4 regions of the Leclercia sp. GHBNCSD genome follow, and region 1 is predicted to be linked to each of the others. Evidence: predicted binding sites of a transcription regulator. Region 1 holds the regulator's gene; each other region holds the start of a gene.
The links. The regulator CRP, encoded in region 1, controls carbon source genes, mostly activating them, when cyclic AMP is high. The targets are predictions, from matches to a motif close to ATGTGANNNNNNTCACAT.
Positions count from the first base shown of each region.

Region 1 (5,780 bases):
AGCGGTGATGGACGATCACACCTGCGCGGTGGTGGTTGAGCCGATCCAGGGTGAAGGCGGCGTGATGGCGGCAACGCCAGAATTCCTGCAGGGGCTACGCGATCTGTGCGATCAGCACCAGGCCCTGCTGGTCTTTGACGAAGTGCAGAGCGGCATGGGCCGTACTGGGGATCTCTTTGCTTATATGCACTACGGCGTGACGCCGGACATCCTGACCAGCGCCAAAGCGCTCGGGGGTGGCTTCCCGGTGAGCGCCGTGCTCACCACGCAGGATATCGCATCGGCATTCCACGTGGGCTCTCACGGCTCGACCTATGGCGGCAACCCGCTGGCGTGCGCGGTTGCCGGAGCGGCGTTCGATATCATCAATACCCCGGAAGTGCTGAGCGGCGTCAATACGAAGCGCGAGCAGTTTGTGAAGCATCTCCAGCAGATCGATGCGCAGTACGATGTCTTCAGTGATATCCGTGGCATGGGACTGTTGATTGGTGCCGAACTGAAGCCGCAGTACAAAGGCCGGGCGCGCGATTTTCTCTACGCCGCCGCCAGCGAAGGGACGATGGTGCTCAACGCCGGGCCGGACGTGATGCGCTTTGCGCCGTCGCTGCTGGTGGAAAGCCAGGATATCGAAGAGGGGATGACCCGCTTTGCGCAGGCGGTGAAGCGGGTGGTTCAGCAGTAGCTGTGTAGCCCGGCGGCGCTACGCTTGCACGGGCCTACAAGACCGTAGGCCGGGTAAGCGCAGCGCCACCCGGCGTTTAATACGGTGTGCGTTTCAAACGCCGGATCAACCAGATGCCATGATGTGGACGCTGGCGCCAGGCCACCGACGAAATGGTGTGCATAGTATTCAGATGCCCCAGAATGCGCTGCAGATGCTGTTCCAGCGTGCTCATCGGGCCGTGCGTCAGCGTCTCTGGCGCTTCCAGAATATTGCTGTCCCCACTCTCACCCGGCTCATCATACTCCAGGCGCTGCTGGCAGCGCTGAAGGCCGATTTCACACGACTGCAAATAACGCTGCGCCAGGTCTGGCGTCAGCATCGTATGCTCCCGCGCCAGGGTCGTCATTGCGTTGATATGCTCGACGATAAACTGGCTGTGCGTCACCCACAGTTTCATATCCGCCAGATAGGCCGAATTGAAGCCCGGCTCCTGCATCGCCTGGTTGAGGGAGTTGAACAGGGCATTATGCGCCTGGTTGACCTTCATGCGCTGCCAGGCCAGCGGCGTGGGTTGCGGATCGTCGCTGAGGATCAGGCGGATGGCCTCCTGGTCGGCCTCCAGCGCGTCGTGGGCGTTCTGTCGCAGCAATCCGCTCTGCCACTGCGGCCACAGCCACACCATGCCGCCAAAGGCAATCAGGCAGCCAATCAGCGTATCTGCCAGCCGGGCGATAATAAACTGCTCACCATTGAGCGTAATCAGTTGCAGGGTGTAGACCGCGGTCAGCGTAAAGCCCACCGTCGCCCAGCCGTAGTTCTTACGGATGATGAGGTAACTCACCAGCGTTACCAGCAGCATACCCGTCAGGGTATAGCCTTCCGGGACGTGAAGGTGCAGGGTGATCCCCGCAATAATCAGCCCCGCCATCGTGCCGCCTGCCCGGTGGAGGATGCGCACCCGCGTGGCGCTGTAGCCGTTTTGCGTCACCAGCAGAACGGTCATTAAGATCCAGTAAGGCTTAGGCAGGTGCAGCGCCATACCCATCAGGCTGGCGATACTCAGCATGACGCTGATACGTGCCGCATTACGCAGGGCGGCAGACTTTAGCGACAGATAGCTTCTCAGGGCGGGGATCAGCGGCAGGCGCTTCTGCTTATCCGCCATCAGGTCACGCGGGTAGAGCGGGCGTTGGGTGCGAAGCACGCGGGCAATACGGCTGAAGTGCCAGGCGGCGAACTGGCCGACCGGGTTATCCGCATGCTGGCGGGCAATTTTCTCCAGCGCGCCGAGCTGTTTGTCCATGTTAAAGCGGGTGGGATAGCGGTGATAGAGAATATCGTCGGCCAATACCCGCAGCCGGGCGGCGACGGTCTGCGCGTTCCAGCGGATCACCGCTTCAGCGTGGCTGCGCTCGACCAGCTTTTGCACCTCTTGCGGATGATGCAGGCTAACGGAGATATGCTCCTGCAGATCCAGCCCCACCTGGAAGATACGCAGCAGCCGCTTGTATTCATGATTCCTGTTCGCCGCCAGCATATGCAGTTGCTGGTAACACTGACTAATCAGGTCCACCACCTTCTGCTGGCGCGCCAGCAGCGGCGGCAGCGATTTTTCCGGGTCGGTGTGCTGGGTCAGCAGGGTATATTTGGCTTCACAGTAATCAGCCAGCTGGCGGTAGAGTACGCTCAGGGATTCACGCAGCGGCTGCTCCCGCCACAGCCAGAACCAGAACCAGTTAAACAGCCCGTACCAGAGTGTCCCCAGGGCGTAGATCAGCAGCGGCGCCCAGATCGGTAAATTCCCCGCCAGGCTCAGGGTAAAGATGGCCGCAATCAGCGAGGCGGGCAGCAGGCGGGCGTGGAGGGCGCTGATCTCCGCCGTGACCCCTAACGTCATCGCCAGTGCGGTCAGAATGAGGGGCAGCGGAATATCACGCGCCAGCAGCAATTGTACCGCCAGACTACAGCCGGCAAACAGGCAGCCGCCAATTATCAGGCGTTTAAAAAAGCGTTTATGGGGCGTGTCGAGACCCGCAATGTTGCAGCAGGCGGGAACAAGAGAAAACAGAAGGCCGTATTGCAGATAACCGAGAACTAACCCCACAGCCACAGGGAGACACAGCACCAGGGTTTGCCGTAGTGCGTAGTTAACTTCCGGGTGATAAATGAGCCTGCGCCACATGGGTGAGAGAGACAAAAACGGCGTGTCATCATGCGATGCCACGCCGTCTTAGCGGAATTAACGTGTTCCGTAAACCACGATGGTTTTACCGTGGGCGGAAATCAGGTTCTGATCTTCCAGCATTTTCAGAATACGACCCACTGTCTCACGGGAACAACCGACGATCTGACCGATCTCCTGACGGGTAATTTTAATTTGCATACCGTCCGGGTGGGTCATGGCGTCTGGCTGTTTCGCCAGGTTCAGCAGCGTCTGAGCGATACGGCCCGTCACGTCCAGGAAGGCGAGGTTACCCACTTTCTCAGAGGTGACCTGCAGACGGCGAGCCATCTGCGAAGAGAGGCGCATCAGGATATCCGGGTTAACCTGGATCAGCTGGCGGAATTTCTTATAAGAGATCTCAGCCACTTCACACGCAGTTTTTGCCCGGACCCAGGCGCTACGCTCCTGACCTTCTTCAAACAGGCCCAGTTCACCGATAAAGTCTCCCTGATTCAGGTAAGAGAGGATCATCTCTTTGCCTTCTTCATCTTTGATCAGCACTGCCACTGAGCCTTTGACGATGTAATACAACGTTTCCGCTTTTTCACCCTGGTGAATCAGCGTGCTCTTCGATGGGTACTTATGAATGTGGCAATGAGACAAGAACCATTCGAGAGTCGGGTCTGTTTGCGGTTTGCCAAGCACCATGCGCTGTTATCCTCTGTTATAAGCTGTCTCCAGAGTCAGGCTTTCTACCTTCGCTCTGGGGTTGCAATCGAATTCTTCCCCTTACCTGGGGATCTGGCTGTCACAATAATTAGCAGCCTGTAATGTGTGATGTCCTCTGCATACATGTGCAACGTCAATGTATTACTGTAGCATCACGACTGTTTTAGCATAGGTTTTGCCGCGTGTCTCCTGGTGTCTCGCTTCAGCTTGATGCAGGTCGACTTCCTTTGCCAGAATTGTTACTGGCGCGTAATCTGACAGAAAAAATGCAAGCCTGGAGTGAGTTAAAATGCAAGCACGTGTGAAATGGGTTGAAGGGTTAACGTTCCTCGGTGAGTCCGCCTCGGGGCACCAGATTCTGATGGATGGCAACTCCGGTGATAAAGCACCCAGCCCGATGGAAGTGGTTCTGATGGCGGCAGGGGGATGCAGCGCTATCGACGTGGTCTCGATTCTGCAAAAAGGGCGTCACGATGTGACCGATTGCGAAGTGAAACTGACTTCAGAGCGCCGGGATGAAGCGCCGCGTCTCTTTACCCATATCAACCTTCATTTCGTGGTAACCGGCAAAGCGCTAAAAGAGGCTGCGGTCTCCCGCGCGGTGGATCTCTCTGCGGAGAAGTACTGCTCCGTGGCGCTGATGCTGGAAAAAGCGGTCAATATTACCCATTCGTATGAAGTGATCGAGGCGTAAGTCCTGGATCAAACGCCGGGCGGCACTTCGTTTGCCCGGCCTACAAGCCTCAATCGATCTTCTTCCCTTCCATTAACCGCTGTACCAGCGGCGTCATGATCAACTCCATCGCCAGTCCCATCTTCCCGCCCGGGACCACCAGCGTATTCATGTGCGAGATAAACGAGCCCTGCAGCATCGCCAGCAGCCAGGGGTAATCGATATTGTCCAGATTGCGGAAATGGATCACCACAAAGCTCTCATCCAGCGACGGGATCGCTTTTGCGGCAAAGGGGTTAGAGGTGTCCACGGTCGGGACGCGCTGGAAGTTAATATGGGTGCGGGAAAACTGCGGCGTGAGGAAGTTAATGTAATCTTCCATGGAGCGAACCACCGAATCCATCACCGCTTCTCGGGAATGGCCGCGTTCGCTGGTATCCCGCGTCAGCTTCTGGATCCACTCCAGGTTTACAATGGGTACGACGCCCACCAGCAGATCGACATGGCGCGCCACGTCATGGTGCGGCGTGACGACCCCGCCGTGCAGACCTTCATAAAACAGCACGTCGGTGGGTTCTGGCAGCGGCTGCCAGGGCGTAAAGGTGCCCGGAACCTGGTTCCACGGTACCGCTTCGTCATAGGTATGCAGGTATTTGCGCGACTGGCCCGTGCCGCTTCGCCCGTACTCTGCGAAGGTCTGCTCCAGCAGGCCAAAGTCGTTAGCATCGGGGCCAAAGTAGCTGATATGTTTGCCTAAATCACGGGCCTTGCGGATGGCCATATCCATCTCAGGGCGGGTGTAGCGGTGAAAGCTGTCGCCTTCGACCTCCGCGGCACGCAGATGCAGTTGCGAGAAGATCTTACGAAAGGCGAGGCTGGTGGTGGTGGTACCTGCACCACTCGACCCTGTGACGGCGATAACCGGATGTCTGGCGGACATAGCAACTCCCTGAGTGGAAAGATGTCGCGGTTAACCGCGAAATTGATTGCGAGGCATGATGTTGACAGTTTCGTGCAACTCGGACCATACGACCAGCACCTCACCGCTTTGCAGCTGGCGCCTGATATCAGCGACCTTCTGCTCAAGCGAACGTTCCTCTTCACCATAATCGGTGCCTTCGCGTAACACAAAGCTTTCAATCAGATTATCCAGCGTTTCGGGAGCCAGATCCTGCCAGGGAATGATCATGTCTATTTTTCCAGATAGGGGGTTAGCCAGTCCGGGATACGTGTCTCCAGCCACATCTGCGGTCTACGCAGCGTTCCGCTGATAAAGCCCACGTGCCCACCATGTTCGGTCAGTTGATACTCTACGTTTGCCGGTAAATGTTCCGGCGCCGGAATCGAGTGATGATCCATAAACGGATCGTCTTTCGCGTGAATAATCAGCGTAGGCCGGGTGATTTGATTCAGCAACGGCATGGCGCTGCACTGGCGATAGTAGTCAATCGCATCGGCAAAGCCATGGATTTTCGCGGTGATCAGATCGTCAAATTCACGAATGCGTCGCATGCGCTTGAGCTGCTCCAGGTTGACCGGCAGCGAGCCCG
Region 1 is NZ_JBQVYO010000001.1:2,394,636-2,400,415, forward strand. It holds gene argD (bifunctional acetylornithine/succinyldiaminopimelate transaminase) at 1-682, shown strand, start outside; gene ACT3IC_RS11520 (YccS/YhfK family putative transporter) at 759-2,846, opposite strand; gene crp (cAMP-activated global transcriptional regulator CRP) at 2,904-3,536, opposite strand; gene ACT3IC_RS11530 (OsmC family protein) at 3,847-4,251, shown strand; gene ACT3IC_RS11535 (phosphoribulokinase) at 4,301-5,170, opposite strand; gene ACT3IC_RS11540 (YheU family protein) at 5,201-5,419, opposite strand; gene ACT3IC_RS11545 (hydrolase) at 5,422-5,780, opposite strand, start outside.

Region 2 (5,780 bases), 2.1 Mb from region 1:
GATTCGTCACCTTCATATGGGGTGTAGTTTTTCTGGATGAAGTCACGAACGTTGACTTCATTCTGCCAATCACCTTTGGCAAAACCTTCCCATGCTGTGGCTAACTTTTCATTAAGTTCGGACATGTAACACCTACCTTCTTAAGTGGATTTTTTATTTACTGCCTGAGACAACCGTTAATGATGGTTATCGCCACGCAGGTAAATGACCCAGTATGTCAACCCAACCAGCAGACCACCGCCGATAATGTTCCCGATTGTGACCGGGATCAGGTTATCAGTAATGAAGTTCATAACGGTCAGGTGAGAGAAATTCTCCGGGCTTGAACCAACTGCGGTCCAGAACTCCGGGCTGGCAAAGTCACGGATTACGATACCGAAAGGGATCATAAACATGTTTGCAATGCTGTGTTCAAAGCCGCTGGCAACGAACATGGCGACAGGCAGAACCATGATCATCGCTTTATCCATCAGGCTGCGACCGGAGTAACTCATCCAGACCGCCAGGCAGACCATCAGGTTCGCCAGGATGCCAAGGGCAACGGCTTCAATAAATGTATGGTGCATTTTATGGTCGGCGGTTTGCAGGACATTCAGGCCCCAGCCGCCGTTGGCTGTCATATACTCCCCGGACAACCACATCAACAGAACAAAGAGTAGGGCACCAATCAGGTTACCGATATAAACGTTGATCCAGTTTTTGGCCAGTTGACCCCAGGTGATTCTACCGCTGGCTTTCGCCACGACGATAAGCACCGTCGAGGTAAAGAGATCGGCGCCGCAAATGACGCAGAGAATCAGGCCCAGCGAGAAACAGATGCCACCAATCAGCTTGGCAATACCGTAAGGCATCGCGGCGGTACCGGTGGTCGCAGTGATATAGAAAACGAAGGCGATGGAGATGAACACGCCGGCGGTAATCGCCAGGAAGAACGTCGTCATCGGTTGTTTCGTTGCTTTATAGACACCCGCTTCTTCGGCAACTTTTGCCATTGCAGCTGGGAGTAAAAGATCAAAAGGGTTGTCAGCTTTCACACTAACTCTCTCTTTATTAAGTCGGCGACGAGATACTAACAAAGCATTATAGAAGAGAAATTGATGTAGATCATATCTCGCCTGGCTTATAGGCCCGCAAAGTGCGTGGTTTTACAGCAAATGCGGAGTAAGTTTTTGATTATCCTGATAAAAATAAATTTTAAAAGTTACAAAATGAGTTGATTTTTTTCTCCTGACGCTTACTCCGACAGTTAATTAAAATGGAGTATTTCATATAAAAAGTAACAATAACTGTCAGGCCGCTATTATTATAGCTACCAATATTTAACTTAATTATTACAACCAAAGATTTATTACCGTAAAAATAAAACGGGGCAATAAAATTGCCCCGTAATATAACGTAGGTGATTGTATTCGCCTACTGTTTGTAATGGTATGTAACGTTATTTAGCCCAGTACGCGCTTTTTGCTTTCTGCAATTTCTCATAGGCCTTCAGCAAGGACTGGTGCGCAGGGAAGGCTTTCAGATCGCTGTCCACCGCCTGCAAGCCATAGAACGGCGCTTCGCCGCTCAGGGCCGCGCTGGCATTCTCTACCGCTTCGGCGCCGTACATACGGGTAAAGGCATTGAGGTACTGCAGCGGCTGACGCTCTTCTTCCTGCGCCAGCAACAGCAGGGTCTGCAGGCAACGGTAGTAGTTTGCACGCTCCGCGCTGAATACCGAGGCGTTGAACTCGATGGTCCATTCGGTCCAGATCAGCGCCTGTTCCAGATCGCCGCCTGCCAGCGCCAGCATCGCCTTCAGCTCGCCAATACGCAGGGTGTACCAGCCATTATCTTTACCCGTTGCCAGCCCCAGCAGCTCGCGTACGCGAGTGAAGTCGTCATGACCTTCGTCGTCCAGCTGGGTAATAAGGTTCAGGTAGTCCTCTTTCTCCCATGTGCTCTCCGGCAGCGCCAGCAGGGTTTCGCGCAGATGGCTGCCCATGCTGTTATTGGCCAGCCACAGATCTTCTACCGGATAGATGTCGGACATGCCCGGCACCAGAATACGGCAGGCGTAGACGCCCAGATGTTCATAATCGGCGATGTACACTTCCTGCCCTTCGGCAGTGAAGATAGCCATCAGCGTGGCGAACTCTTCCTCTGTGGTGCCGGAGAAGCTCCAGTCAACAAACGGATAATCCGCGTCCTGCTTAAACAGATCCCAGGAGATAGAGCCGCTGGAGTCGATGAAGTGCGTTTCCAGGTTGGCATGTTCCGCCACTTCTTCGTCATCAAACGTCGGCGGAGTGAAGACATCGAGATCTTTCAGGCTACGGCCCTGCAGCAGTTCCGTGACGGTACGCTCCAGCGCTACGCCAAAGTCCGGGTGCGCCCCGAAGGAGGCGAAGCAGGTGCCGTTCGCCGGGTTGAACAGCACCACGCAGATAACCGGATACTTCCCGCCCAGCGAGCCGTCATAGGCGAAGATTGGGAAACCTTCTGCTTCCAGTTTGGCAATGGACTCCACCACGCCCGGGTAGCGGGCCAGCACATCAGCCGGGATCTCCGGCAGGCTGATAGATTCCGCGATAATGCGGTTTTTAATATGGCGCTCAAAGACTTCGGACAGACCCTGAACACGCGCTTCGTTGCGTGTGTTACCGGCTGACATGCCGTTGGAGACATACAGGTTGCCGACGATGTTCATCGGAATATAGACGGTTTGCTCGTCAGACTGGCGGGTAAACGGCAGGGCGCAGATACCGCGATCTTCATTACCTGACTGCAAATCAACCAGCATGCTGGCGGTCAGTTGATTCTCCAGATCGTAAAACGCACGCAGGCGATCGTCGAGGATCCCTTCCGGCAGTTCGTCATCTTCGGTCAGTGGGAACCATTTTTCATTTGGATAGTGAACAAACGGGCCATTCGCCACGGTCTCGCCCAGCCAGAAATCGGCAAAGAAATAGTTAGTGGACAGACGTTCAAAATACTCACCCAGCGCAGAGGCCAGCGCCGCTTTTTTGGTTGCACCTTTGCCATTGGTAAAGCACAGCGCGCACTCTTTATCGCGAATATGCACAGACCAGACGTGGGGAACCGGGTTGAGCCAGGAGGCCTCTTCGATGTTAAAGCCCAGGTCGGTCAGTTTTTGCTGGAAGCGAGCGATGGAATCTTCCAGGGCGGCGTCTTTGCCGGGGATAAACGTTTGAGTCATGGGGATCACTTATATCGTACGGAAAGCGCGCAATGATACGGGTTTTGCATGACAGGCGCTATCTCCCCGGCGGTTTCGGCGAAAATAAAAGGCTGGGCTATGCTTATATTCAGTAACCTACTGTAAAGGAATATAAAAAATGAAAGCATTCGATCTTCAACGAATGGCCTTTGATAAAGTACCCGTTGAGTTTTTAGGCGAGGTCGCGCTGCGAAGTCTCTACACCTTTGTACTGGTTTTCCTGTTCCTCAAACTTACCGGACGACGCGGCGTGCGCCAGATGTCGCTCTTCGAAGTGTTAATCATTCTGACCCTGGGGTCGGCGGCGGGGGACGTGGCATTTTATGACGATGTGCCGATGATTCCCGTCTTTGTTGTTTTCATTACCCTGGCGTTGCTCTACCGGCTGGTGATGTGGCTGATGTCGAAAAGTGAAAAGCTGGAAGACCTGCTTGAGGGCAAACCGGTCGCCATTGTCGAAGAGGGCAAGCTGGCCTGGGAAAAAGTAAAGCGCGCCAACATGACCGAGTTTGAGTTCTTTATGGAACTGCGGGTGAGCGGCGTCGAACAGCTTGGGCAGGTTAAGCTTGCCATTATGGAGACCAACGGGCAGATAAGCGTTTACTTTTATGACGATGAGCAGGTCAAGCCCGGGCTGTGCATATTGCCGGATGAATTTGTGGAACGTTTTATGACGATACCGGAAGTCGGGGAATATGCCTGTCGGCGTTGCGGTCATGTTCAGACTCTACAGGCCGGGGCACATCAATTATGTCCACGTTGTACGAATCCGGAATGGACGAAGGTTAGCTGGGCCAAACGCATCCCCTGACAGCAATTTTGTCGGTTTTGTGACAGCCCGCTGGCAGAATGTATTGTGTGATGGCGGGCACATTTTCCGGGGCATGAGTTTTAGACATTGCGGCGCGTGTCACTGAATGATAAAACCGATATCCACAGTTATTACTTATGGCTTTATAGCGTGGTGAGGGGAAATGGCTCAGGTCTTTAATTTTAGTTCAGGTCCGGCAATGTTACCGGCGGATGTGCTCAAACAGGCTCAACAGGAGCTGTGCGACTGGAACGGTCTTGGCACGTCGGTAATGGAAGTCAGTCACCGTGGTAAAGAGTTTATTCAGGTGGCGGAAGAGGCAGAAGCAGATTTTCGTTTCCTGCTGAATATCCCCTCAAATTACAAAGTATTATTCTGTCACGGCGGCGGTCGCGGTCAGTTTGCCGGTATTCCGCTGAACCTGCTGGGCGACAAAACCACCGCCGACTATGTTGATGCCGGTTACTGGGCTGCCAGCGCGGTAAAAGAAGCGCACAAATACTGCTCTCCGAACGTGATTGATGCCAAAGTCACCGTTGACGGCTTACGCGCGGTAAAACCGATGAGCGAATGGCAGCTCTCCCGCGATGCGGCCTATCTGCACTACTGCCCAAATGAAACCATCGACGGCATCGCCATCCACGAAGAGCCAAACTTTGGCGAGGATGTGGTCGTCACGGCGGACTTCTCCTCCACCATTCTCTCTTCGCCGCTGGATGTCAGCCGCTACGGCGTGATCTACGCTGGCGCGCAGAAAAACATCGGCCCGGCCGGCCTGACCCTGGTGATCGTGCGCGAAGATCTGCTGGGTAAAGCGCACAAATCCTGCCCGTCGATTCTGGACTACAGCGTGCTGAACGATAACGACTCCATGTTCAACACCCCGCCGACCTTTGCCTGGTATCTCTCTGGCCTGGTCTTTAAATGGCTGAGAAACAACGGCGGCGTGGCGCAGATGGATAAGATCAATCAGCAGAAATCTGAGCTGCTCTACAGCGTCATCGACGGCAGCGACTTCTATCGCAACGACGTCGCCAAAGCGAACCGTTCCCGCATGAACGTGCCGTTCCAACTGGCCGACAGCAATCTCGATAAGCTGTTCCTCGAAGAGTCCTTCGCTGCTGGTCTGCATGCGCTGAAAGGTCACCGCGTGGTTGGCGGCATGCGCGCCTCCATCTATAACGCCATGCCGCTCGAAGGCGTTAAGGCGTTGACCGACTTCATGACTGACTTCGAACGTCGCCACGGTTAATCACGCCCCTGTTCACCCCCGTAGCCTCGCTGCGGGGTTTTTATTATGTTGAATTGAGACTTAAATTTCATGGAATCCCTGACGTTACACCCTATCGCGCGGGTAGATGGCACCATTAATCTGCCTGGTTCAAAAAGTGTCTCGAACCGCGCCTTGCTGCTGGCTGCGCTGGCAAACGGCACCACTGTTCTCACTAACCTGCTGGACAGCGATGACGTTCGCCATATGCTTAATGCGCTGAAAGCGTTGGGAGTCCACTATACCCTGTCTGCGGATCGTACCCGTTGTGAAGTGACGGGCAATGCCGGTGCGCTGCACTCCGCCGACGCGCTGGAGCTCTTCCTCGGCAACGCCGGCACGGCTATGCGCCCGCTGGCGGCAGCCCTGTGCCTGGGCAGCAATGACATCGTGCTGACGGGCGAGCCGCGCATGAAAGAGCGCCCGATTGGTCATCTGGTTGATGCGCTGCGTCAGGGCGGCGCGCAGATTGACTATCT
Region 2 is NZ_JBQVYO010000001.1:304,950-310,729, reverse strand. It holds gene pflB (formate C-acetyltransferase) at 1-125, opposite strand, end outside; gene focA (formate transporter FocA) at 177-1,034, opposite strand; gene ycaO (30S ribosomal protein S12 methylthiotransferase accessory factor YcaO) at 1,439-3,199, opposite strand; gene ACT3IC_RS01605 (DUF421 domain-containing protein) at 3,339-4,031, shown strand; gene serC (3-phosphoserine/phosphohydroxythreonine transaminase) at 4,195-5,283, shown strand; gene aroA (3-phosphoshikimate 1-carboxyvinyltransferase) at 5,353-5,780, shown strand, end outside.
Region 2: the regulator CRP is predicted to act here: its motif matches at 1,093-1,110, upstream of focA (formate transporter FocA).

Region 3 (5,780 bases), on a different contig from region 1:
ATCAATTTATGTGGCCTATACCGGCGGTACCATCGGTATGCAGCGTTCGGAAAATGGCTACATCCCGGTATCTGGCCATCTGCAGCGCCAGCTGGCATTAATGCCTGAATTCCATCGCCCGGAGATGCCGGACTTCACCATTCACGAATATGATCCGCTGATGGACTCATCCGACATGACCCCGGAAGACTGGCAGCACATCGCCGACGACATTAAAGCGCATTACGACGACTACGACGGCTTTGTGATCCTGCACGGCACCGACACCATGGCGTTTACCGCCTCGGCGCTCTCCTTCATGCTGGAAAACCTCAGCAAGCCGGTGATCGTCACCGGATCGCAGATCCCGCTGGCGGAGTTGCGTTCCGACGGGCAGATCAACCTGCTTAATTCCCTCTACGTGGCGGCCAATTTCCCGATCAACGAAGTGAGCCTGTTCTTCAATAACCGGCTCTACCGCGGAAACCGCACCACCAAGGCCCACGCCGACGGCTTTGATGCTTTTGCCTCACCGAACCTCACGCCACTGCTGGAAGCGGGTATTCATATTCGCCGCCTCGGTACGCCTCCGGCGCCGCACACCTCCGGCGAGCTGGTGGTCCATCCGATCACCCCGCAGCCCATTGGCGTGGTGACGATCTACCCCGGTATCTCCGCCGAGGTGGTGCGTAACTTCCTCCGTCAGCCGGTGAAAGCGCTGATCCTGCGCTCCTACGGCGTGGGTAACGCCCCGCAGAACGGCGAGTTCCTGAAAGAACTTCAGGAGGCGAGCAGCCGTGGGATTGTGGTGGTGAACCTGACCCAGTGTATGTCCGGTAAAGTAAATATGGGCGGCTACGCCACCGGTAACGCCCTGGCGCAAGCGGGGGTAGTGAGCGGATTCGATATGACGGTCGAGGCCACGCTGACTAAACTTCACTACTTACTCAGTCAGGATCTGGATGTGCAGGCGATCCGCACCGCGATGATGCAAAACCTGCGTGGCGAACTGACGCCAGACGAATAAGGAGTTCCTATGAAGCAACGAGCCCTGTTACTGGTCGATTTACAGAATGATTTTTGCGCGGGCGGCGCGCTGGCGGTGGCCGAAGGCGACAGTACGGTAGACGTCGCCAACGAATTGATTGCGTGGTGTAAGGCGCGCGGTGAAGCGGTGGTTGCCAGCCAGGACTGGCACCCGGCGGATCACGGCAGTTTTGCCAGCCAGCATGACGTTGAGCCCTTTACCGAGGGCGAACTGGACGGCCTGCCGCAGACCTTCTGGCCCGATCACTGCGTGCAGCATACCGAAGGCGCAGAGCTGCATCCCCTGCTTAACAGCAAAGCCATTGACGCGGTGTTCCAGAAGGGTGAAAACCCTGACATCGACAGCTACAGCGCCTTTTTCGACAATGGGCACCGGCAAAAAACGGGGCTGGATCAGTGGCTGCGCCATCACGAAATTGTGGAGCTGATTGTGATGGGGCTGGCGACGGACTACTGCGTAAAATTTACCGTGCTGGACGCGTTGCAGTTGGGCTACCGGGTGAACGTCATTACCGACGGTTGTCGTGGGGTGAATATTCAGCGCCAGGATAGCGCCCAGGCGTTTATGGATATGGCGGCGGAAGGTGCGACGCTGTATACGCTGGCGGACTGGCAGGAGACGCAGGCCTGATAGCCTTGTGCCGGGTGGCGGCTACGCCTTACCCGGCCTACAAAACCCTCAGGCCCGTGCAAGCGCCAGCGCCGCCGGGCAAAACCCCGCCAACCGTAGGCCCGTGCAAGCGCAGCGCCGCCGGGCAAAACCCCGCCAACCGTAGGCCCGTGCAAGCGCAGCGCCGCCGGGCAAAACCCGCCATCCGTCGGCACGTGCAAGCGCAGCGCCACCGGGCATAATTCTCATTAAGTCTCATAAAGTGAACTGCCTCGCACTCTCAGCGAGACGGCAATGTTATTCTTTTTTGGCACTTTTTTCGCCACGCCCTTACGTGGCGTGCTTTTTTTACCGTCAAAATTGAAGAGGAATTGCTATGAAACGTTTGCCCTTGCTGGCAGCTTTACCCCTGCTCTGCGCATCCATTGCTTCCGCCAGTTCGCTGATGTCCGTCGGCTATTTTAACGGTGGCGGCGACGTCACTGCCGGGCCGGGCGGGGATATCAATAAACTCGATGTTCGCCAGATCACCCACCTGAACTACTCCTTTGGCCTGATCTATAACGACGAGAAAGACGAAACCAATCCGGCGTTAAAAGACCCGGCCAGACTGCATCAAATCTGGTTATCTCCTAAGGTTGAAGCCGATCTGGCTTTGCTCCCTGTCCTGCGTAAACAGAACCCTGCCCTTAAGGTGCTCCTCTCTGTTGGCGGCTGGGGGGCTCGTGGCTTCTCGGGCGCGGCATCCACCCCGGAGACCCGCGCAGTGTTTATCCGCTCCGCACGGGCGATCGTAGAGAAATATGGCCTCGACGGGATCGATCTCGACTGGGAGTTTCCGGTTAACGGCGCATGGGGGCTGGTCGCCAGCAAGCCAGAAGACCGGGCTAACTTTACCGCCCTGCTGAAAGAGCTGCGTAGCGCGTTCGGGGATAAAAAACTGGTGACCATCGCGGTGGGCGCCAACGCCGAGAGCCCAAAAAGCTGGGTGGATGTGAAGGCAGTGGCGCCCCTGCTCGATTACATCAACCTGATGACCTACGACATGGCGTATGGCACCCAGTATTTTAACGCCAACCTCTATGACTCCAGCGCCTGGCCGACCGTTGCCGCCGCGGATAAATATAGCGTCGACTTTGTGGTGAACAACTATCTGGCCGCCGGGCTGAAGCCACAGCAGATGAATCTCGGTATCGGCTTCTATGGTCGCGTGCCGAAACGTGCCGTCGAGCCAGGTATCGACTGGAGCAAACCGGACGCGCAGAAAAATCCCGCGACCCAGCCCTACTTCAGCGCACAGCAGATCGCCCTGTTCAAATCACTGGGCTACGATCTGACCAAAGACACCTACGTGAAATACAACGACATTGTGAAGACGTTTTTAAACGATCCGCAGAAACGGTTTACCGAACAGTGGGACGATGAGGCGAAAGTGCCGTGGCTGTCGGTGAAGTCCGATAACGGCAATCCGCTGTTTGCCCTGTCGTATGAAAACCCGCGCTCGGTGGCGATCAAAGCCGAGTACATCAAAGAGAAAGGTCTGGCCGGAGCGATGTTCTGGGAGTACGGCGCGGATGATAACAACCAGCTGGCGAAGCAGCTGGCCGAGTCGCTGGGGATAAAACACCCGTAACGTTAAACAGGCCCGGTGAGCCATTCACCGGGCTGCAATGGTTCTGATTACTGGACCTTCAGCGTCGCAATCGGCTTCGGTGCAATACCAAAATCTTCCTTCAGCTGCTGTTTGCTTTTCATCACCATCTGGCCCTGGGTGTCGATGGTCATATGCTGCGCTTCGGTGTTATTGCGCGCCTGCCAGAGCATCACCAGCTGCAGGCAATTCTCTTTCTGCTCCGGGGTCAGGGCCACGCCATCGGCCCATTTGCCAAGCTCTACCGCCGTGACCAGACGCTGATACACTTCCGGCGTCATGCCATTGATCATCTCTTCAATATTCATGTTAAATCGGGCTCCGAAGGAATAATTTGCTGAATCGATTTTTCAGCCTTTCGTCTGGTCGCCATTCTCGTCGTCGGTGAAGCTTAAGGAGGCGGAATTGACGCAAAAACGCTCGCCTGTCGGCTGTGGGCCATCCGGGAAGACGTGACCGAGATGGGCGTCACAGTTTCCGCAGCGGATCTCGATGCGCTCCATACCATGGCTGAGGTCCTTCAGATAGTGAATAGCCTCTTCACTGACCGGTTCATAGAAGCTTGGCCAGCCACAGCCAGAATCGTATTTACTCTGGGAGCTAAACAGCGCAGTGTCACAGACCAGGCAGTGGTAAACACCATCCCTTTTGTTATGCAGCAGACGCCCGGTGAATGGCGGTTCCGTCCCGTGATTTTGCGTCACGTAGAACTGCATTTCGGTGAGGTTTTTTTTCAATTCATCGGAGTTATGTTGATTCGACATAGGCTTACATCTCGCAGTTGAAACAGACAACTTTTACAGCCGATTCTAACAAAACATTAACACTGAAGTATGAACTTTTGATCTAAACTTACTCGTTGCGCAGAAGCGGTCAGACAAATGTGATCTACTCCACGTTTTTATGTGGGCAGCCCTTTAAAATTCCGTGCGCAGGCCCCATATGGGTGCAAGCTCCAAGGGAATGTGAGGTAGGTCAATCGAGCAAAGCTAATGCTAAGGATTGATTTGTCGCAATGATTGACACGATTCCGCTTGACGCTGCGTAAGGTTTTTGTAATTTTACACGCAACCTTTTATTCACTAACAAATAGCTGGTGGAATATATGACTATCAAAGTAGGTATCAACGGTTTTGGCCGTATCGGCCGTATTGTTTTCCGTGCTGCGCAGGAACGTTCTGACATCGAAATCGTTGGCATCAACGATCTGTTAGACGCTGAGTACATGGCATACATGCTGAAGTACGACTCAACTCACGGTCGTTTCAACGGCACCGTTGAAGTGAAAGACGGCCACCTGGTTGTTAATGGCAAAACCATCCGTGTTACTGCTGAAAAAGACCCAGCTAACCTGAAATGGAACGAAATCGGTGTTGACGTTGTTGCTGAAGCAACCGGTATCTTCCTGACCGACGAAACTGCGCGTAAGCACATCACCGCTGGCGCGAAAAAAGTTGTTCTGACCGGTCCTTCCAAAGACAACACCCCAATGTTCGTTCGTGGTGCTAACTTCGAAACTTACGCTGGCCAGGACATCGTTTCTAACGCATCCTGCACCACCAACTGCCTGGCACCGCTGGCAAAAGTTATCAACGACAACTTCGGCATCGTCGAAGGTCTGATGACTACTGTTCACGCAACCACCGCGACTCAGAAAACCGTTGACGGCCCGTCTCACAAAGACTGGCGCGGCGGCCGCGGCGCAGCTCAGAACATCATCCCATCTTCTACCGGCGCAGCTAAAGCTGTAGGTAAAGTTCTGCCAGAACTGAACGGCAAACTGACTGGTATGGCGTTCCGCGTTCCAACTCCAAACGTATCTGTTGTTGACCTGACCGTTCGTCTGGAAAAAGCAGCAAGCTACGAAGAAATCAAGAAAGCAATCAAAGCGGCTTCTGAAGGCCCAATGAAAGGCGTTCTGGGTTACACCGAAGACGACGTTGTTTCTACCGATTTCAACGGCGAAGTTTGCACTTCCGTGTTCGATGCTAAAGCAGGTATCGCACTGAACGACAACTTCGTGAAACTGGTTTCCTGGTACGACAACGAAACCGGCTACTCTAACAAAGTTCTGGACCTGATCGCTCACATCTCCAAATAAGTGAGATGAGAAATTGATCCAAAAAGGCGACCCTGGTCGCCTTTTTTTTGCTTTAAAGACAGAGGATTGCGTAATGATTAAAACAATTTTTGCACTTCCGGTAGTCGAACAGCTTACCCCTGTGCTTTCCCGCCGTCAGATTGACGATGTTGAAGTGATCGTAGTTGACCATCCGCAGGTTCAGGCTTCTGTTGCCCTGCACGGCGCGCACCTGCTCTCCTGGCAGCCGGAAGGTGAAATGGAAGCGCTGTGGCTAAGCGATAACACCTCTTTCAAAAAAGGGGCCGCTATTCGCGGCGGCGTACCAATCTGCTGGCCGTGGTTTGGCCCGGCGGCGCAGGAGGGTCTGCCGTCGCACGGTTTTGCCCGCAACCTGCCGTGGACGCTGAAAG
Region 3 is NZ_JBQVYO010000002.1:449,293-455,072, forward strand. It holds gene ansA (asparaginase) at 1-1,006, shown strand, start outside; gene pncA (bifunctional nicotinamidase/pyrazinamidase) at 1,016-1,657, shown strand; gene chiD (chitinase ChiD) at 2,013-3,269, shown strand; gene ACT3IC_RS22550 (YeaC family protein) at 3,317-3,595, opposite strand; gene msrB (peptide-methionine (R)-S-oxide reductase MsrB) at 3,638-4,051, opposite strand; gene gapA (glyceraldehyde-3-phosphate dehydrogenase) at 4,393-5,388, shown strand; gene ACT3IC_RS22565 (D-hexose-6-phosphate mutarotase) at 5,462-5,780, shown strand, end outside.
Region 3: the regulator CRP is predicted to act here: its motif matches at 4,169-4,186, upstream of msrB (peptide-methionine (R)-S-oxide reductase MsrB).

Region 4 (5,780 bases), 730 kb from region 1:
TACTTACAGAGAATGTTCCGCGCCGTCACGCACCAGACGCTGGGCGAATACATTCGTCAACGCAGATTATTGCTGGCTGCCCAGGCGTTACGCACCACCCAGCGGCCCATTTTTGATATCGCCATGGATCTGGGATATGTCTCCCAGCAGACGTTCTCCCGCGTCTTCCGCCGCGAATTTGATCGCACCCCCAGCGACTATCGCCATCAGCTTAACTAGTGGCTATGAGCAAGGGCTGCCGCGACGGGCTGATGTTGCCAGGTCATGAAATCCTGCGGTGACATCGCCTTGGCAAAGTGCCAGCCCTGGCAATACTGAACGCCGCGCTTGTTCAACCACATCACCTGCTCCACGGTTTCTACCCCTTCCGCGATGGTTTTCAGGCGCAGGCTTTGGGCCATTTCGATAATGTGCTCGACGATGAGATGGCTGGTGCTGTTGGTGGTCAACGTATCGATGAAGGTCTTGTCGATTTTGAGGATATCCACGTTCAGCGAGTAGAGGTTGTGCAGGTTGGAATAGCCGGTACCAAAATCGTCAATCGCCACTTCATATCCCGCCTGGCGAAATGCCTGGATCACCGGCGTGGTCCTGGGAACATCAATGAAACCGCGCTCCGTCACTTCAATTTTGATCTGCTGGGCCCGCACATTATAGTGTCGGGCTTTATCGGTGATCATCGCAATCAGGCGTGAAGAGTGGAAGTCCGTTGCCGAGAGGTTAATGGAGATATAGAGATGCGGGTTACAGGCCAGGAAATGGCCCAGATCGCTGAAGACTTCTTCTACCACATAATCGGTGATGCGTTCGCTCATCCCCTCTTTTTCTGCCAGCGGGATAAACTCTACCGGGCTCATTACCGGACCGTTAAAACCAGGCCAACGCAACAGCGCTTCTGCGCCGACACACGCATTTGTTTTTATGTCGATAATCGGCTGGTAATGCAGGCATAGTTGTCTTTTATTTAATGCCCGGTGCAATAAGCGGCCTGGTGAATTAAATTCGCGTCGCGTCCGCGACCACATCAGTAAAATGATAATACTGCTGATCATGCCCAGCGGCAGGGTTAACGTTGCCTGATAATAGAGAACTTCATAAAAACGCTGATTGGTGGTCGAAACAATCGCGGCAATCGGGCGTTTCTCGGAGCGAACAATAGTGTAAAAACGACCTTCTTTCTGGAATATAGCTTCGTTATCGCCAATCAGCTTTTTTAAGGCATTTTCTTTTGCCTGTTCACTAATGGAGAAAAAGTCGTTGTTCACCGTATCAAATACCCCCCACGCCAGGGAGCGGTCGGATGACATGACTTCGCTATAGGTCAGAGGATTAACCACCACCACATAATTACCGACCTGCATATAGGTCATTTTATATCCCGCATAAAATGGCGTATCGCGGTAATAATAGATAGAGACGTCAGGCGCGCGTTGGTAATTGGCAGCAGAAATTAAATAGGGGTTTTCAGGCGTGCTGGTTGTTGAGCAGAGAAACGCTTTACCTTCGGCGTACAGCAGGTCGGCAATGTAGAGTCGGCCCCGGACAATATTTAACATATATTGTCGGTGATCCGGTGTACAAATATCACCCGAGTATTTTTCAGCCGCCTGACGTGCCAGCTCAACCTGCTGAATAACCAGTTCGGTTTTGTCTAAAGCGAGTGCGGCAAATGAGCGAAGTTGACTGCTTGTTTCGTTGACCGCGCGTTGCTGAGCAAACCATAGCGCAAGCATCACAGGTAGCAAAACTACCATGATAACCCCGACTATCCTCAGCACCTTGTCCCGTGCGTTACGATTCATTTCCGCCCTATTATCCCTGCTTTTTATGTGCCTGTAGTCATGAAGGCCGGATGCTTTGCTAAACAGGTGATTACGTTGCATGAATCATGCGAAGTTAGCAACTGACTTTTAACGCCAATAACCTAATATTGAGTTATGCCGATAATATTTGTCCGTAAGCCAAACTGAAAGTATTCGTTTCGTGTTTATTAAGTTAAATAATTACCGTTCCAGGAAGCCAGGCTCCCGGATAACTCAACAGAAAATCGTCGATTAAGCCAAACTACCTACAGAATGAAAAAAGCGCAACTTCATCATGAAATTTTGTGCTATTTAACCCGTCAGGATGATTGAAGTGATTTATAAATAATCAACCGCGACGATTGTTTTACCTCTTCCGCCGCGCTTGGCATCGTAAAGTGCCTTATCTGCGCTAATGAGTAGCGATGAGGTATCGCGTGGTTTTCCATTCACCTCCACCACGCCCGCACTGAAAGAGAGTGTTAAGGTGCGGCTGCCGACCTTGAGCGGCGTGAGAGAGAGCGCCTGACGGAGTACCATGGAGAGCTGCACCGCCGCGTCACTGCGGGTCTTTGGCAGCAGCAGTAAAAACTCCTCTCCCCCTACCCGGCCCAGCGCTGCCCCCGAGGGGATCACCCTCCGCAGGCAGTCGCAAAAATGCATCAGCGCAGCATCGCCCACCAGATGCCCCCACTTATCATTAATCTGTTTAAAGAAATCCAGGTCGAGCATCATGACAGAGAAGTGGCTATCCGCCTCTTCGCGCTGGCAGGCCTCCAGCGCAGCGCCAATCTGCTGCAGGATGGCAGAGCGATTCAGACAGCGTGTCAGATCGTCGGTGGTCGCCTTCATCTCCAGCTGCTGCTCCGCTTTTTTACGCGCGGTAATATCGAGCCCGATATTGAGGATTGAGCCGTCCGGCAGAGAGATATTCGACCACAGGATGGTCAGCTGAACCCCGTCCCGACGTAGCGGATGCCATTCGTACATATCGTTCAGCGGGGTGGTATTCACCGACTCGTGCACCCGGCGGCGCTCCTCCGGGTCTGGATAAAAGAGCGCCAGCGGATCGGCATGGGCGTTGATCTCCACCATCGTCCAGCCAAACACCTTTTCGCACTCGGCATTCCACAATACGCAGCGGCTATGGCGGTCAAAGGAGTTCATCAGTACCGGCGCCCGCTCAAACAGGGTTTTATACTGGGTGATCACCCGCTGCATCTCTTTTGCCGTGCGCTCACGGGCAACGAGACCGGTCAAATAGTCCTTCAGTTTTTCGACCAGGATCACCACCACCTGTTTCAGCACGGTGATGCTGCTTTGCGGTTGCGCAAAGCCGAGGAAGAAGTAGCCGTTGCAGCGATCCTGTTGCAGCGACAATTTATACAGCACGCCACACTGTAGTTGCCTGTGTCCCGGATGCATGGCAGGAAATAAAAGCGTACCGGTCTTCTCTTTCCAACAGATGACCCGCCATGCGCGGTGGTGACGCTGCAATAACGTGCTGGAAAGAAAGGCTTTAATTTCTGAGGAATGGCAGGTTAATTCACCGACGCTGACTACCTGCTGCTGACCCGCATCGTCCTCCACCATTACCCAGCTGGTCTGGGCGCCAAAGGTATGATTAATCGTCTGCAGAAGATCCGTTAAGGTTTGCTGCGACGATAATTTTGGCATTAATTTAGCTAATGCGTGCAGAGCCCGCGTACTGTCATTTATATTCTCTCGATTTGCTTGCTTCATCGTTTTATTCGTCGCTCATTTAACGAGATAAAAAATGTCGCAACGAATAAATCAGGAGTGAAAGGATACGCAGCCAGCATCTATTATTACGGCTGTCTGACCCTGTCGAAAAAAGATGTGTGTGTAAAATTAAAAGTACAGCAAATAATAACCAGTAAAAGCCTGATTTATTTATTACGGGCTAATTACGTAACCGGATGAAGCATAATCCATAGGTCTGAGGCTGTAAATATTGTACAACCACAGGTTACCTGTACACGTTTTCTTATCTCAATGAATTATCGATAAAGTTACCGCAACCCGAGCAATTAGCTGATTAAAGATATATTCCTGCGGCCCTATAACCATATTAAATAAAGGGTTAAAAAAGGCCATTTTCATGCATTTGCCCACTGGCGAATAAAAGAACAAATGTGATATAGTTCACACATATGATGTAACGCAAAACATCGTTTCATTTTGTCAGTCTGAGCTTGCCGATAGCCAGTTTGCCACGTCCGGGCAACGTCGCGCTATACCCGGCGGCGGATATCTTTGAGGATCGGTCTTATGGCAGCTATTACCACCGGTGTTGTCTTTGCACGCTGGGAATTGTTGAGCGCGGTGCTGATGTTTCTGGCCAGCACCCTGAACGTTCAGTTTAAAAAGTCGGATTACGCAGTACTGGCGGTGATCAGCACCTGTCTGGGTCTGGCGGCGGCATGCTGGTTTGCCACCGGCCTGCTGGGCATCACCCTGCTGGATATGGCCGCGGTCTGGAATAACGTTAAAACGATCATGGTTGAGGCAATGAGCCATACGCCGCCGGACTGGCCAATGATGTACACCTAGTTCCAGCGATAAAAACCAGACCAGGGTCTGGTTTTTTTATGACCATCGCCGGCCTGGTTGTCAGATCGCTAATTCACCTTATTCATTTGCATGCGCTTTGAGCTTATTGATAAACCAGCGTCCGGCCGGGCCTGGAGGGTATTCCCTCAAATGTACGGCGTACATTGAAAATCCCGCGCCAACGTCAGGCTGCATCTGTAAATTCAAAGCGACCAGCCGACCGCTGGCAAGATCTTCCTCAACCATTGGCAAAGGCATATAGCCCCAACCCAGCCCCGCGCGTAAGAATGCATGCTTCGCTCCCATGTCCCCTATACGCCATGTCTTGCCCGACATAACGCCGAAGTTGCGCCCCGCAGTGAGCGTGGAACGATCGGCCAACACCAGTTGCACCTGCTCCTGCACAACCGAACGAAGGAGAGGGCCGGCTATTTTAGCCAGCGGATGATCTGGCGATACCACGGCTACGGCGCCTACGCTGAGAAGATACTCAGCTGCACAACCCGCAGGTAAATCGGGTAGCGAGCCGATTACCGCCACCCGGCAGCTACCGGCCAGTAAAGGCTGAAGTACCCCACCCAACGCCTCCACGTACAGACGCAAGGGCGTAGCAGGAAAGGCCTGCTGAAAGGCTTGCACCGCGGCAGTCAATTTTTCAACAGGAAACATCACATCCACGGATACCACAAGTTCAGGCTCCAGCCCTTCAGCCAGGGTGCGTGCCTTAGCCTTGAACGCGTCCATTCCCGCCGTTGCAATACGCGCTGACTCCAGCAGGGCAAGCCCCGCCTCCGTCAGTCTGGGATAGCGCCCCGTTCGCTCAAACAACGGAAAGCCAACCTGAGACTCAAGGTTCGCCAGCGTCGCGCTGACGACCGACTGCGCCCGCCGTAATTTGCGCCCAGCGGCCGAGAAACTGCCCTCATCAACTGCGGCAATAAACGTACGCAGTTGATCGATAGACATACCGTCAAGCATGTATCGCTCCGTTAGATGGGATCCATCTAATTATATAGGCTACACAGATGGAATGGCGATGATTACTATTTGGTCAGCTTCTCAACCATACATTTAAGGAAACAAGCGATGAAAACAGAAACCGTGGGTATTATTGGCGCTGGCGCCATCGGGCAGGCTTTTGCCAGACAGCTTGTCAATTCCGGGCTGAACGTTATTCTGAGCAATAGCCGTGGCCCCGACAGCCTGGCGGAAGTGGTGAACGCGTTAGGCGACAGGGCTCGCGCGGGTACCGTGCAGCAAGCGGCTGAAGCCGGGATAGTTTTTGTAAGCACCAACTGGAGCAGCACCGAAGCCGCGCTAAGCGGTCTAAACTGGAGTGGACGTATCCTGATTGATGCCACCAATCCGGTGATTTTACCCGGCTTTACCCTGGCCGAACTGGGT
Region 4 is NZ_JBQVYO010000001.1:1,664,824-1,670,603, forward strand. It holds gene soxS (superoxide response transcriptional regulator SoxS) at 1-219, shown strand, start outside; gene ACT3IC_RS08130 (EAL domain-containing protein) at 216-1,802, opposite strand; gene ACT3IC_RS08135 (sensor domain-containing diguanylate cyclase) at 2,142-3,545, opposite strand; gene ACT3IC_RS08140 (YjcB family protein) at 4,095-4,376, shown strand; gene ACT3IC_RS08145 (LysR family transcriptional regulator) at 4,455-5,354, opposite strand; gene ACT3IC_RS08150 (NADPH-dependent F420 reductase) at 5,424-5,780, shown strand, end outside.
Region 4: the regulator CRP is predicted to act here: its motif matches at 3,957-3,974, upstream of ACT3IC_RS08140 (YjcB family protein).